4 regions of the Streptomyces sp. NPDC057702 genome follow, and region 4 is predicted to be linked to each of the others. Evidence: riboswitches for the same ligand, from Rfam matches in the RefSeq annotation. Region 4 holds a riboswitch; each other region holds the start of a gene.
The links. Region 4 has a riboswitch for cyclic di-AMP ahead of ACFVFR_RS04710 (transglycosylase family protein). Riboswitches for the same ligand answer to the same signal wherever they lie in the genome.
Positions count from the first base shown of each region.

Region 1: linked by a shared signal. The riboswitch ahead of ACFVFR_RS10740 (M23 family metallopeptidase) and the one ahead of ACFVFR_RS04710 (transglycosylase family protein) in region 4 are both predicted to bind cyclic di-AMP.
Region 2: linked by a shared signal. The riboswitch ahead of ACFVFR_RS06180 (M23 family metallopeptidase) and the one ahead of ACFVFR_RS04710 (transglycosylase family protein) in region 4 are both predicted to bind cyclic di-AMP.
Region 3: linked by a shared signal. The riboswitch ahead of ACFVFR_RS20440 (C40 family peptidase) and the one ahead of ACFVFR_RS04710 (transglycosylase family protein) in region 4 are both predicted to bind cyclic di-AMP.

Region 1 is NZ_JBHVJC010000011.1:158,844-162,042, forward strand. It holds gene ACFVFR_RS10735 (PP2C family protein-serine/threonine phosphatase) at 35-1,204, shown strand; cyclic di-AMP (ydaO/yuaA leader) riboswitch at 1,351-1,519, shown strand; gene ACFVFR_RS10740 (M23 family metallopeptidase) at 1,531-2,676, shown strand; gene ACFVFR_RS10745 (aldo/keto reductase) at 2,805-3,199, shown strand, end outside.
Region 2 is NZ_JBHVJC010000006.1:117,278-120,476, reverse strand. It holds gene ACFVFR_RS06185 (HPr family phosphocarrier protein) at 1-170, shown strand, start outside; gene ACFVFR_RS06180 (M23 family metallopeptidase) at 510-1,427, opposite strand; cyclic di-AMP (ydaO/yuaA leader) riboswitch at 1,442-1,603, opposite strand; gene ACFVFR_RS06175 (M16 family metallopeptidase) at 2,049-3,199, opposite strand, start outside.
Region 3 is NZ_JBHVJC010000025.1:110,091-113,289, forward strand. It holds gene ACFVFR_RS20435 (hypothetical protein) at 40-639, opposite strand; gene ACFVFR_RS20440 (C40 family peptidase) at 878-1,351, opposite strand; cyclic di-AMP (ydaO/yuaA leader) riboswitch at 1,355-1,545, opposite strand; gene ACFVFR_RS20445 (SAM-dependent methyltransferase) at 1,971-3,026, opposite strand.
Region 4 is NZ_JBHVJC010000005.1:14,130-17,328, forward strand. It holds gene ACFVFR_RS04705 (DUF1266 domain-containing protein) at 1-264, opposite strand, end outside; gene ACFVFR_RS04710 (transglycosylase family protein) at 470-1,741, opposite strand; cyclic di-AMP (ydaO/yuaA leader) riboswitch at 1,747-1,954, opposite strand; gene ACFVFR_RS04715 (alpha/beta fold hydrolase) at 2,806-3,199, opposite strand, start outside.

The DNA of each region.
Region 1 (3,199 bases), on a different contig from region 4:
CCGGGTGCGGGCCAGTCGAGAGCGGGAGCGACGCGTGGGGAGTGCTGGGTGGGCCGGTGCGGGCGCGGAGTCGCCACGGGCCGCGCGGGCTCGTCGGATCGCCCGCTGGCTGCCCGCGTTCCTGCTGGTCGGCGGCGTCATCTTCGACGTGCTCATGCCGACGCACTACACGGCCTCGCCGTTCCTGTCGGCCGCGCCGCTGGTCGCCGCCCCGCTGTTCTCGCTGGGCGCGACGTCGGCGGTGGCCGCGACGGCCGCCGTCAGCTCGGTGCTGCTGGCGGTCTTCCACAGCGGCGGCGACCACGCCCTGTCGGTGACCGAGGTCGTCACCGTGTGCACCGTCGCGCTGCTGGCGCTGGCGATCAACCTGGTGGTGCGACGCAACTTCCGCCAACTGGCGACCGTACGCGTCGTCGCCGAGGCCGCGCAGCGCGCCGTGCTGCCCGCGCCCCCGGCCCGTATCGGGCCCCTGAAGGTCGCCGCCCGCTACGTCGCCGCGCAGACCGACGCCCGTATCGGCGGTGACCTGTTCGCGGTGCAGGAGACACCGCACGGCGTGCGGGCGATCATCGGCGACGTACGGGGCAAGGGGCTGGAGGCCGTGGAGGCCGTCGCCGTCGTCATCGGGGCCTTCCGGGAGGCCGCCGAGCAGGAGCCGTCCCTGGAGGGGCTGGCCGACCGGCTGGAGCGGGCGCTGGACCGGGAGGGCGACCGGCGGGTGGGGCTCGACCAGTTCGAGGGGTTCACCACGGCCGTGCTGGTCGAGATCGGGGAGGACGGCGGCGCGCTGCGGCTCGTCAACCGGGGCCACCCGCCGCCCCTGTTGCTGCTGCCCACCGGTCACGTGCGTGAGCTCAGCCCGGACGCCGACGCGCTGCCGCTGGGCATGCGGGACCTGGCCGCCTGGCGGGACACCGTGCAGGAGCTGCCCTTCCCGGCCGGGGCGACGCTGCTGCTGCTCACGGACGGGGTGACCGAGGCGCGCGATGCCAGCGGGCGGTTCTACGAGCCGACGCGGCGCCTGAGCGGCCGGCGCTTCGTGGGCCCGGACGCGCTCCTGGACACGCTGATCGCCGACGTGGGCCGGCACGCCGGTGGGCAGCGGGCCGACGACATGGCGCTGCTGGCGCTGCGGCGGCCGGGACCGCCGGGTCTGGCGGTCGCCCGACGGGCCCGTCGGAGCCCCGACGACTGCGCTGGGTAGCCGATCTTGACCCCTGTGCTGAGGTGGTACCGGCGTGCCGTCGAAGCGGAGCGGGTATTCCCCGGAACAGCTTGGAATCACACCCCGGCCTCTATTAACGTTCGATAACGCAGCGCGGCCGTCACAGCCGCCGCCAGAGGCGGCACCGTGCGCCGTCGCCGAATCCCGTAGGTGCGTCATCGCAGCTCACAGCGGTGCCGTGGCGAGGGAACCGGGGAACCAACCCTTGGGGTGAATCGGGTCGTCCGCGACTCGTAGGAGACCTTCCTGCTCCGAACCCGTCAGCTAACCCGGTAGGCGAGAAGGAAGGAAAGGAGCACGCCTCCGTGGCGTCCAACAGGTCTGCCCTCGACCAGGCTTCCCCCGCGTACGACGACGTCGAGGACCCCGCCGGGCCTCCCTGGGCACCGCCCGGGAGCGAGGCGGGGGACGGCCCCTGGGAGGAGTGGAACCCCACCGCCGAATCCGTCGCCCCCGTCCGTGGCCGGCACCGCGTGGTCAAACAGCGCGGCGGATCGATGGCCCGCAGCGGCGCCGTGCTCGGCGTGGGCGTCATCGCGGCGGTCGGCGCCGGCGGCATGGCCAGCGCCAAGGACCGCCCCCAGCCCCCCATATCGATGCCCGACCTCGGCCCCATCGCCGACCAGGTCAAGGCCGCCCTGCCCGACGCCGACGAACTCCCCGGCGTCGGGCCGCTCGTTTCCGACGGCGGCTCCGACACCGACCAGCGCCAGGCCGCCGAACGGCAGGCCGCGGCCCACGCGCCGTTCAGCCAGGCCGGACTGACGGCCGAGGAGTCCGCGCACGGCACGGCCAACGCGGGCGAGGCGCTGCGGGCCCGCATCCTGCAGCAGGCCGACACCCAGCACAGCGCGGCCGACGCCGCCGAGCGTGAGGCCGCCGAACGGGCCGCGGCACGCGAGGCGGCGGCCGAGGCGTCCCGCAAGAAGGCCGCCGAGGTGGAGAGGGAGCGGGCCGCCGAGGCGGCGGCCAAGCGCGAGGCGGCCGAGGCCGAGGCCCGACGCGCGGCGGCGGCCCAGCGGAAGGCGGAGGCCGAGCGCCGCGCGAAGCTCGCCGCCAGCTACGCCCTGCCCGTCGGCTCGTACACGCTGACGTCCACCTTCGGGCAGGCCGGCGACATGTGGTCGGCCAACCACACCGGGCTGGACTTCGCCGCCCCCACCGGCACGCCGGTGGGGGCGGTGCACGGCGGGACCATCACGCAGGCCGGCTGGGCCGGTTCGTACGGCTACCGGATCGTCCTCACACTCGATGACGGCACCGAGATCTGGTACTGCCATCTGTCGTCCATGACGCGGACCACCGGCACGGTCGGCACGGGCAAGGTCATCGGCCGGGTGGGCGCGACCGGCAACGTGACCGGCCCGCACCTGCACCTGGAGGTGCGCCCCAGCGGTGGCGCGCCGATCGACCCGATGGCCTGGCTCCAGAACCACGGCCTCCAGCCCTAGCCGACGGCACGACCCGGCCCCCGCGCGCGGGGGCCGGGCTCCGCGCGCGGGCCCGGCGCGGCCCGGTCGCCCGCCGGGCCACGGGCCCGGGGGGAATAGCCCTCAGGACCGGCCCGTTGCGCGTGAACATGGCTGATCAACAACAGAGCACGCGCACGCGCCGGATCGGCGACATCGAGGTGTCCCCCCTCGCGCTGGGCGGCAACGTCTTCGGCTGGGGCGCCGACCGGGCCCAGTCCTTCGCCATCCTGGACGCCTACACGGGGGCGGGCGGCAACTTCGTCGACACCGCCGACGTGTACGCGGCCTGGGTGCCGGGAAACTCGGGCGGCGAGTCGGAGACCATCATCGGCGACTGGCTCGCGGCCCGTGGCCGGCGGGACGACGTCGTCATCGCGACCAAGGTGGGCAACGGCGTACCGGAGCGCCCGGGGTTGCGCGCCGAGGTCATCACGGCCGGTGTCGAGGCGTCGTTGCGGCGGCTGCGTACGGATTACATCGACCTGTACTACACGCACTACGA
Region 2 (3,199 bases), on a different contig from region 4:
CGGACGGCTCCCCGGTCAACGCCGCCTCGATGCTCGCCGTGCTCGGCCTGGGCGCGCAGGGCGGCGAGGAGATCGTGCTGGCCTCCGAGGCCGACGGCGCCGACGCCGCGCTCGACCGTCTGGCCAAGCTCGTCGCCGAGGGCCTTGAGGAGCTCCCGGAGACGGTCTGACTCGCCGTTCGGTACCTTCCGAAGCCGCGGTGGCCCCCAGGGTCGTCACCGCGGCTTCGTCGTTTCCCGCGCCTCCCATCCGCCCGCACCCCCGGGGCGCGCCCCGCCCGCGTACGTCTCAGGGCCCCCGGCGGGCCGACCGCTCGGCTCGGCCGCCACCGGCCCGCCCCGGAGCGCGCATGCCGAAGGCCCCACCCGGCGGGGGTGGGGCCTTCGAGATGACGCGACGCGCGGGGGCGAGCTCACGGCCGCCCGACCGGTGGCCCCGGGCGTGCCGGGCTCAGCACGGGTGGGTGCGCCCCCGTGCCCTGCCGCCGTCCGCGCGGGGCCGGCTCCGGCTCAGATGTTGACGCCGTGCGAGCGCAGGTAGGCGACGGGGTTGATGTCCGAGCCGTACTCGGGCGACGTGCGGGCCTCGAAGTGCAGGTGCGCGCCGGTGGAGTTGCCCGTGTTGCCGGCCAGGCCGATCTGCTGGCCCGGGGCGACGCTCTGACCCACCGAGACAGAGAGCGAGTCGAGGTGGCCGTACTGGGTGTAGGTGCCGTCGTTCATCTTGATCACGACGTTGTTGCCGTACGCGCCGCCCCAGCCCGCCTCGACGACGGTGCCGGCGCCTACGGCACGCACCGAGGTGCCCAGGCCGGCGTGGAAGTCGATGCCGGTGTGGCTGCCGGAGGACCAGTTGCCGCCCGACGCCTGGTACTGCGTGGAGACGTAGCTGCCCGCGACCGGGGAGACGTAGGCGGCGCCCAGCGTGGTGCGCTCGACGGTGCGGGTGGCCCGCGTGTCGCTGGCCTCGCGGGTCTCGGTCGCACGGGTCTCGGCGGCCTCACGCGCCTCGGCGGCGCGGGCCTCGGCCGCCTTCTTCTCGGCGGCCTTCTTCTTCGCGGCCTCGGCGGCGGCCTTGCGCTTGGCCTCCTCCGCCTTCTTCTTCATCTCGGCGGCGTGCTTGGCGGCCTGCTGGCGCGCCTCCTCCTCGGCCTGCTGTTCGGCCGCGGCCTGCTCGGCGGCGGAGTACTGGGCGTCGGCCTGGGCGCCGATCTTGTCGGCGATGCCGTCGTTGAGGGCCACCGCCTGACGCAGACCGGTGTCCTGGGGTTCCTGCGAGCCGGCGGCGCCGGAGGCGGCCATCGCGGGGGCGGCTATGCCGGCGACGACTCCGGTGGCGGCGAGAGTGGCCATGCCCGCCACGTTCGCGCTGCTCCGGGTAAGACGGCTGGGGCGACGGTGCCGCCCAGTGGCACGAGTGAGCGCCATGAGGAGGCGTACTCCTTTCCTTCCTTCTCGCCTACCGGGTTAGCTGACGGGTTCGGAGCAGGAAGGTCTCCTACGGTCGCCACGCCCCTCGCGAGGATGGCGGCCGATTCACCCCAGGGGACATGGGTCCCCGGCTCCCCTGGCTCGCGCCATGAGGGACTCGGCGATGGCTGCCCGGTGCCACGGGTGTGGCTGATCTGTGACGAGCAACGGGGCTGACGCTAAGCGGGACGTCTTTTGATCGGCAAACAGAACCGGGTGAATGTTGCGCACGCCACACGGCAGACGGGCAGCCTCTCCCGCAAACCAGACATACCGAGAGGCCCTGGCATCCCACGGGACACCAGGGCCTCCTGACTCGCCGTAACCACACGTCGGCGACCGGAGCTCCGCGCTCCGCTCGTGTGGGTCGGGGCGATTCGGGCGCCGCCGCTGGCGAGGCGGCGACGCGAGCCGCCGCACGCGGACCGGCGAACGCTCCGGGACACGCCTCACGGCGGGCTCCGGGCGGCGAGCGCGGGAGACGGGACGGCGCGGGACCGCACCGGGCCCCACGCCGCCTGACGGCGCGCCAGCCCGGTCGGTACGCCTACGGGCTTCCGCGCCCCGCCACGCCTCGTGCTAGCCGGTCACCACCCGCACGTCACCGATGCCCAGCGCCTTGACCGGCTCCGCGATCACCGAGGCGTCGCCGACCAGCACGGTCACCAGACGGTCCGTCGGGAAGGCGGCCACCGCCGCCGCGGTCGCCTCGACGGTGCCGGTCTCGGCGAGCCGTTGGTAGAGGTGGGCCTGGAAGTCGTCCGGGAGGTGCTGCTCCACCTGGTCGGCGAGGGTGCCCGCGACGGAGGCGGCCGTCTCGTACTTCAGCGGGGCGATCCCCACCAGGTTCTGCACGGCCACGTCACGCTCGTCGTCCGTGAGCCCCTCGGCGGCCAGCGTGCGCAGCACCTTCCACGCGTCCTCCAGCGCCGGGCCGGTCACCTCGGTGGCCACCGAACCGCTGATGGCCAGCAGCGAGAGGCCGGTGCCCTCCGGCGTGGAGCGCAGGACCTGCGCGAAGGCCCGCACGCCGTACGTGTAGCCCTTCTCCTCGCGCAGCACGCGGTCCAGCCGGGAGGTGAGGGTGCCACCCAGGCAGTAGGTGCCGAGCGTCTGCGCGGGCCACACCCGGTCGTGCCGGTCGGCGCCGACCCGTCCGATGAGCAGCTGGGTCTGCACGGCACCGGGCCGGTCCACGATGACGACCCGGCCGCTGTCGTCGGCGGTGACGGCGGGCACCGGGCGCGGCGCGGCCGTGTCGCCGCTCCAGGCGCCCAGCGTCTCGGCGAGCGCCTGGTCGAGGTCCACGCCGGTGAGGTCGCCGACGACCACCGCGGTGGCCGTGGCCGGGCGCACGTGGGCGGCGTAGAAGGCGCGCACGGCGGCGGCGTCCACGCCCGTCACCGTCTCCTCGGTGCCCTGGCGGGGCCGGGACATCCGGGAGTCGGCCGGGAAGAGCTCCTTGGACAGCGTCATCGCGGCCCGCCGCGCCGGGTTGGCCAGCTCGTGCGGGATCTCGTCGAGCCGGTTGCGCACCAGCCGCTCCACCTCGCTCTCGGGGAAGGCGGGGGCCCGCAGCGCGTCGGCGAGCAGTCCGAGCGCCTTGGTCAGCCGGGAGGCCGGAACCTCCAGGGAGACCCGCACGCCCGGGTGGTCGGCGTAGGCGTCCAGGGTGGCGCCGCAGCGCTCCAGCTCGGCCGCGAACTCCTCGGCCGAGTGCCGGTCGGTCC
Region 3 (3,199 bases), on a different contig from region 4:
GCCGGCCGAAGGCATCCCCTCCGCCGGCTCAGCGGCCGGTCAGCCCAGCGAGCCGAGCAGGGCGGCGAGCAGGTCCGGCGCGCCCTGCGGCAGGTCAGCCACCGCGTTCAGGACGAACGCGTGCTCACCCGCGCGCAGCGGCGACTTGCCGAACGTCTTCTTCAGCAGCTTCTCGCCGTCGGCGGTCAGCGCGGTCCGTACGTCGACGGCCTTGATCTGCTTCGGCGTGGTCTGGGCGTTCTCCCGCTTGATGGAGTACGTCAGGAAGTCGACCTGCCGCGCCTTGGCCCGGTTGACCGAGGCCGACACCTGCGTGTGCGGGGTCTTGTTGACATAGTTGTGGATCTTGGTGAGGTCCAGGCGGTCGTCCCGGTCGCGGAAGGTCACCCCGCCCTTGAGCTTCGCGTAGTCCCGGGTGCCCTCGGTCAGCGGGAACGACACACACTGGTGCTGCTTGCCGGTGAGCTTGGCGCCCCCCGTCGCGGCCAACCGGATCTTCGCCTCGGCGAGCCGCTTCGCGGCCGGCTTGGTCAGGCAGAACTCGGCCTTGCCGTTCTGGATCGGCGTGGTCGTCTCGCGGGCCTGGGCCGGCGTCACCGCACACGCCAGCGCCGCCGCAACGACGGCCGCACCCGTCATTCCTCGCATCATGACTCGTCCTCGTTGCATCAGGCCGACCGTGATTCGGTCGGCACGTCGAGGACAACGCCGAGTGCCTCCTGAGGGTGACGTCCGCCCCGGGAACATCACCCGGCCTGGTGAGCGTGGCGCAAAGCCGGGACATCCGAAGGCCCCTGCCTCATCCTGGCCCGCGAACGGGCGGGTGACGGCGCGCGCCGCCACCCGCCCGACGACCACGGCCCGGCCGTGGGACGGCTCAGCGCACGCGGCCGTACCAGACCTTGTTGGTCCAGATCTTCTCCAGCCGCACCGACTTGCCCGGCTTGGGCGCGTGCCAGATCTTGTTCCGCCCGGCGTAGATGCCCACGTGGTAGACGTTCCGGCCGGAGTGGAAGAAGACCAGATCGCCCGCCTTGCGGGACTTCGCGGACAGGTGGCGGGTCTTGTTGTACTGGGCGGCGGCCGTGCGCGGCAGCTTCTTGCCCGCCTTCTTGAACGAGTAGAGCGTGAGCCCCGAGCAGTCGAACCGGTGCGGGCCGACCGCCCCGTACTTGTAGGGCGCGCCCTTCTTGCCGGCCGCGACCTTGAGCGCCTTGCCGGAGGTCGTGGCCGCCTGTGCGTCGGTCGACATGGCCGGTACGAGCGAGGAGCCCGCCAACACCGTCGCGGTCAGAGCGGACGCGGTGCCGATACGGGTGGCGAGCGCGGGTATACGTGGCTGCGCGGACATACGAAAGCCCTTCGACATCCGCCTGCGAAAGATGACCTGTCGGGTTCGGGCTGACGAAGTTGCCCGGCCATCTACGTGGCTTCACCCCAAGGGCCACCGAATTCGTGGCCCGTCGTACCTGGGTCTCCCGTTCCTGCCGATCCGTGGTCTTCTCCCTGGGTCCGCGCGGCGGCAGGACTCGGCGTCCGCCCGGACCGCCCCGCCGTGGTGACGGGGGCTTGGTGCTGTCGGATAGGGATACTGCGTCATTCACGGCCCGAAATCGCAGCCGAAAGGGCCGTATGTGAAGTTCTTCACCTTCGTCGGTGACGCAGAACCGCGCCGCCACAGGTACCCCATACGAGTCGCGCACACTCGCCCTGACCTGCGGAAACAGCAAACCGGACGGGGAGGTTCCACGGCGCGGCGCGGCTGTGGGCCATGCAGCCGCCGAACGCGCCCGGTCCGGAGTGTGGGCGGTGACGAGACGTCACGCCGCGCCCAGCGCGGGCCGTCGGCGAGCCCGGCACCCCGCGACGGCACCCCCGTGGCGCGGGCCGACAGCGCGCGGCCCCCGCCCCGCCGGGGCGACACGGCGCCGCCCAGGGCCGCGCGCGCCGCCTTGGGGTGTGAACGCGGCTCAGTCGGCCGTCTCGCGCGGGCCGTCGGCCGGGCCGTCGAACGAGCTCGTACCGACGAAGGCCCGGAACTCCTCACCCGGCACCAGCCGACGGGAGCGCACCCGCGTGAAGCCCGCGTCCCGCATCTGGTCCAGCAGCTCGGTCGGGCGCGGCAGTGTGCCGGTGAAGTCGGCGTAGGCGCACCACAGGTTCAGCATCTCGATACCGGGCCCGCCGCCCTGGCAGCTCGTCGTCAGCAGCAGCCGGCCCCCGGGCATCAGGAAGGAGCGCGCCCGCTCCAGCACCTTGGTCCGCTCGCCCTCGGGGAAGTAGTAGATGTTGTTGTGCAGGGTGACCAGGTCGAACTTCTGCTCCGTGGCGTAGGTCCGCACGTCGCTGCGCACCACCTCCACCCGATCGGCCAGCCCCCACTTGTCCAGGTTCCCCCGGGCCTGGGCCACCACCTCGTCCTGGAGGTCGATGGCCACCGCCGTCAGCCGGGGGTTGAGCGAGGCGGCGTGCCGCACGTAGGTGCCGCTGCCGCACCCCACCTCAAGCAGGCGCACCGGCGCCGCCCGGTCCACGTGCTGCTCCACCACCGCCTGCACGGCGGGTTCGAGCACACGCGAGGAACGGGCGATCAGCGCGCCGTCCTGGTCGGTGATCGCCACCCGCCGCCCCTCGCGCAACATCGCCGGGGCGTCCAGCAGCAGCGGGGCGTGGAAGCGCATGAGCTGTTCGAGCAGCGCCACGTACGCGTCCGCCTCCGCCTTGGCCAACGCCCTGGCCAGCCGACCACGCAGCCGGTAGCGCCCCCCGCGCTGGCCGAGCTCTCCCAGCCGTACGCCCATCTCCAGCCAGGCGCCCAGCAGGTGCTCCTCTCCGTGCATGCCGAGCTCGTCGGCGAGTGCGGGCGCGTCGAGCGGCTGCCGCGCCAGGTGGCGCAGCACCCCGCTGCCGGCGGCGGCGGCCAGGAACGAGGCGCGGTAGGCGGGCGCCATCAGGTCCTTGGGCAGCCGCATGGCCAGCGAGAAGTGACTGCTGCGCACCAGCTTGGCGAACGTGCGGATCTTCACGGGGAGTTCCTCATCTGTGCTGGGGGTGGCGATGGCGTACGCGCGGGCGACGGTCGGGCCGACGCGCGCCCCGCCGGCACCGCAGCCCGCGACCCGGCGGCCGGCGACGCGGTGGCGGGTGGCGCGCACCACGGACGGCTGTCACACCAGGAGGGTTGACGGCACACGTGCGC
Region 4 (3,199 bases):
GGGGTCGGGGGCGGGTACGGAGGCGGGTACGGGGCCCGCCGGGTCCGCGCCCCGGGGCGTGGGCCCGGCGGCACGGGCCTCGGCATCGCGCACCGGCGCGCCGTCGCCGCCGCCCGGCGCCGGGTGGGCCCTGGTGTCAGGGGCGCCCAGCGGCTCCCCGGCAGCGCGCGCCGGGTCGCCGGCGCTTCGCACGGGACCGTCGGCGGTGCGCTCGGCCTCGGCGTCGCCCCGCTTCGCGGGTTCCTCCCCGTTCCACAACCCCATGACCGGGAACTCTACCCAGGGCTGGCCCCGTAGCACCCGGCTGCCCGCACATCGGATGCCTGGTCGTGCTCGGATGTGCCCGCGCGGAACGCCGACGTGCCCCCGCGCCGGGTGGGCGCGAGGGCACGTCGGGTGGTGCGGTGTGGCGCGCGGGCCACTGGTCCAGAGGCGGTCAGTGGCGCCGGCTCAGCGGTGGAACCGCTGGTCAGATGCTGACGCCCTTGCCCCGCAGGTAGGAGATCGGGTCGATGTCGGAGCCGTAGCCGGCGCCGGTGCGGACCTCGAAGTGCAGGTGCGGGCCGCTGCTGTTGCCGGTGCTGCCGGACAGGCCGATCTGCTGGCCGCCGGTGACCGACTGGCCGGCCGAGACGGAGAGCTGCGACAGGTGGGCGTACTGGCTGTAGTGGCCGTCCGCGTGGCGGATGACGACCTGGTTGCCGTACGAGCCGGCGTAGCCGGCCGAGACGACCTGGCCGCCGCCGATGGACTTCACGGTGGTGCCGGTGGAGACGGGGAAGTCCACGCCGGTGTGGTAGCCGCTGGACCAGCTACCACCGGACTGGTGGTAGGGGGTGCCCAGGGTGCTGTTGGCCACCGGGGTGGTGAAGCCGGTCGACGAGGGAGCCTCGGCCTGCTGCTGCGGGGCGCTCTGCGCGGCCTGCGGCTTGGGGGCCGACTGCTGCTGCGGGGCCTGCGGCTTGGCGGGCTTCGGGGCGGCCTGCTGCTGCGGGGCGGCCTTCTGCTGCGGGGCCTGGGCGACGGAGCCGCCACCGGGCAGGCTCAGGCGCTGGTTCGGGAAGATCAGGTTCGGGTTGTCGCCGATGACGTCCTGGTTGCGGTCGTAGACCGCGCGCCAGCCACCGTTGACGTCGTGCGCCTGGGAGATCTTGAACAGCGTGTCGCCGGAGCGGACGGTGTACGTCGTGCCCGCGGTCGAGTTCTGGGTGCGCGGAGCCGGCTTGCTCTCGGCCTTCGGGGCGGCCTGGGGGGCGGCGGCCTTGGGCGCGGCCTTCGGGGCGGCCTTGGGCGCGGCCGGGCGGGCCTCGCGGGTGGTGTTGGCCTGGTCGCGGGCGCCGTCGGGGGCGACCTGCGGAGCCGGGCCACCGGCGGTCAGGCCGGCCTTGACGGAGCACACCGGCCAGGCGCCGGGGCCCTGCACCTTGAGGACCTTCTCGGCGACGGCGATCTGCTGGTCCTTGGTGGCCAGGTCGGCGCGCGGGGCGTACGCCGCGCCACCGAAGGCACGCCAGGTGCTGTCGGTGAACTGCAGGCCGCCGTAGAAGCCGTTGCCGGTGTTGATGCTCCAGTTGCCGGTCGCCTCGCACTGGGCGACCTTCTCCCACACGTCCACCGAGGCGGCGTGGGCCTGGGTCGCACCCAGGAAGGGGATGGCGAGGCTGGCGCCGCCAGCGGTCAGCGCGACGGAGATGCCGAGACGACGGGGGCTGATGCGGCGGTGACGCGTGCGATGAGACATAGGGGTATCCCTCTCCTATGCCTGCGAGGTGAGCTGTCGGATTCGGGCTGGAGTTGCCCGGACGTGTCCCGTGCGACGCCTGGCGTCGCGACACGTCTTCACCCCAAGCCGACCGCGCTGGACGCGGTGCGGCACTTACCTGGTTCCCCCGCTCTTGCCGTGATGACTTCGAAGTTTCTCCTCGGCCAGCGGCAAGATTCGGCATTCCGGCGTCGGATACCCGCCTTCGTTTCAGCGGGATCGCCAACAAAACACATTCATTTCCCCGACGACAAGCCACGGACCGCCCGATAAAGATCAATTAAGGCGTTAGCTCGCGATGCGAGATAACGCTGCGCGAGGGATCTTCGCCTCAGGGCGACAATTCCACGGAATGCGCGACCGCTCGATTCCCTGGCGGGTCGGGGTCCGGCACGCATGACGGGCATCGCGCGGACACAGCGCGTGACAGATCCACGAGTGACGCCCGTGAGCCGCACCACAGCACCCGTAAAGTCCGGGTAGTCCGTTTTTAGATGATCTTGGATGGCGCTTCCGGAGTCGCTACGCACCCCGCCCCGAGGTCTGGGATGTGCCCCACGCCACACGATGCGGGGTCCGCGATACGCCTTCCCCTCTGGAACACGCGCCACGAGCCGGGCGGGTTGCCTCTCTTTCCGGCAAATCCCGGAAAGCCGCGAGCCACGGGCCGCCGGCGGCCCCGGAATTCCACCGCCCCGTGGACGCGGGCCGCGCCGGACCACGTCGCGAGAGAATGCCGGTGCGCGGCAGACCGCGCCCGACGCCGCTGCTACCCGGGACGAGGCCACCCAATCCCCCGGCCGATGGCGCCCCCGCCTACGGAAGGGGGCGCCGGGGGCGCGGGTCCGGGCCGACAGGCCCCTTCCCGGCGACCCGAGCCCCACCCCTGGGCACCACACACCCACACACCCGGCACCGGCGAGCCACCCCGGCCGGCACGGGCCGGCCCCCGCCCGCCCGCGGCACCTCCGGCCACCCGACGAAGGCCACCGGGCGGCCGGACGCGCGGACAGGAGGGTGGCTCGCGCCGGCCGGACGGGAGGCTAGCGGCCCTCGTCCGCCGGGGCGGCCCGCCCCGCCCCGAAGAAGGCGACCAGCTCCCGGACCACCGATTCGGGCCGCTCCTCCGGTACGTAGTGGCCGCTGCCCGCCACCTCGACCACCCGGATGTCGGTGCCCTTGTCCGGGCCCATCTGCTCGCGCAGCGCGGCGTAGCTGGTCTCACCCGCCAGCGTCAGGATGGGCAGCGTGACCGGCGCGTGGGTGTCCAGGTCGGCGATGTCCTGGCGCATCGTCTGATACCAGCCGTTGCCCGCCCGGATGGCCTCGGGTGTGTCGTAGGCGTGGGCGTAGACGCGTCGGGCGCCCTCCTCCACGGACGCCTGGTCCAGCAGCATGTGTCCGTACAGCCAGTCGATGACCGGCCGGAAGCGGCCG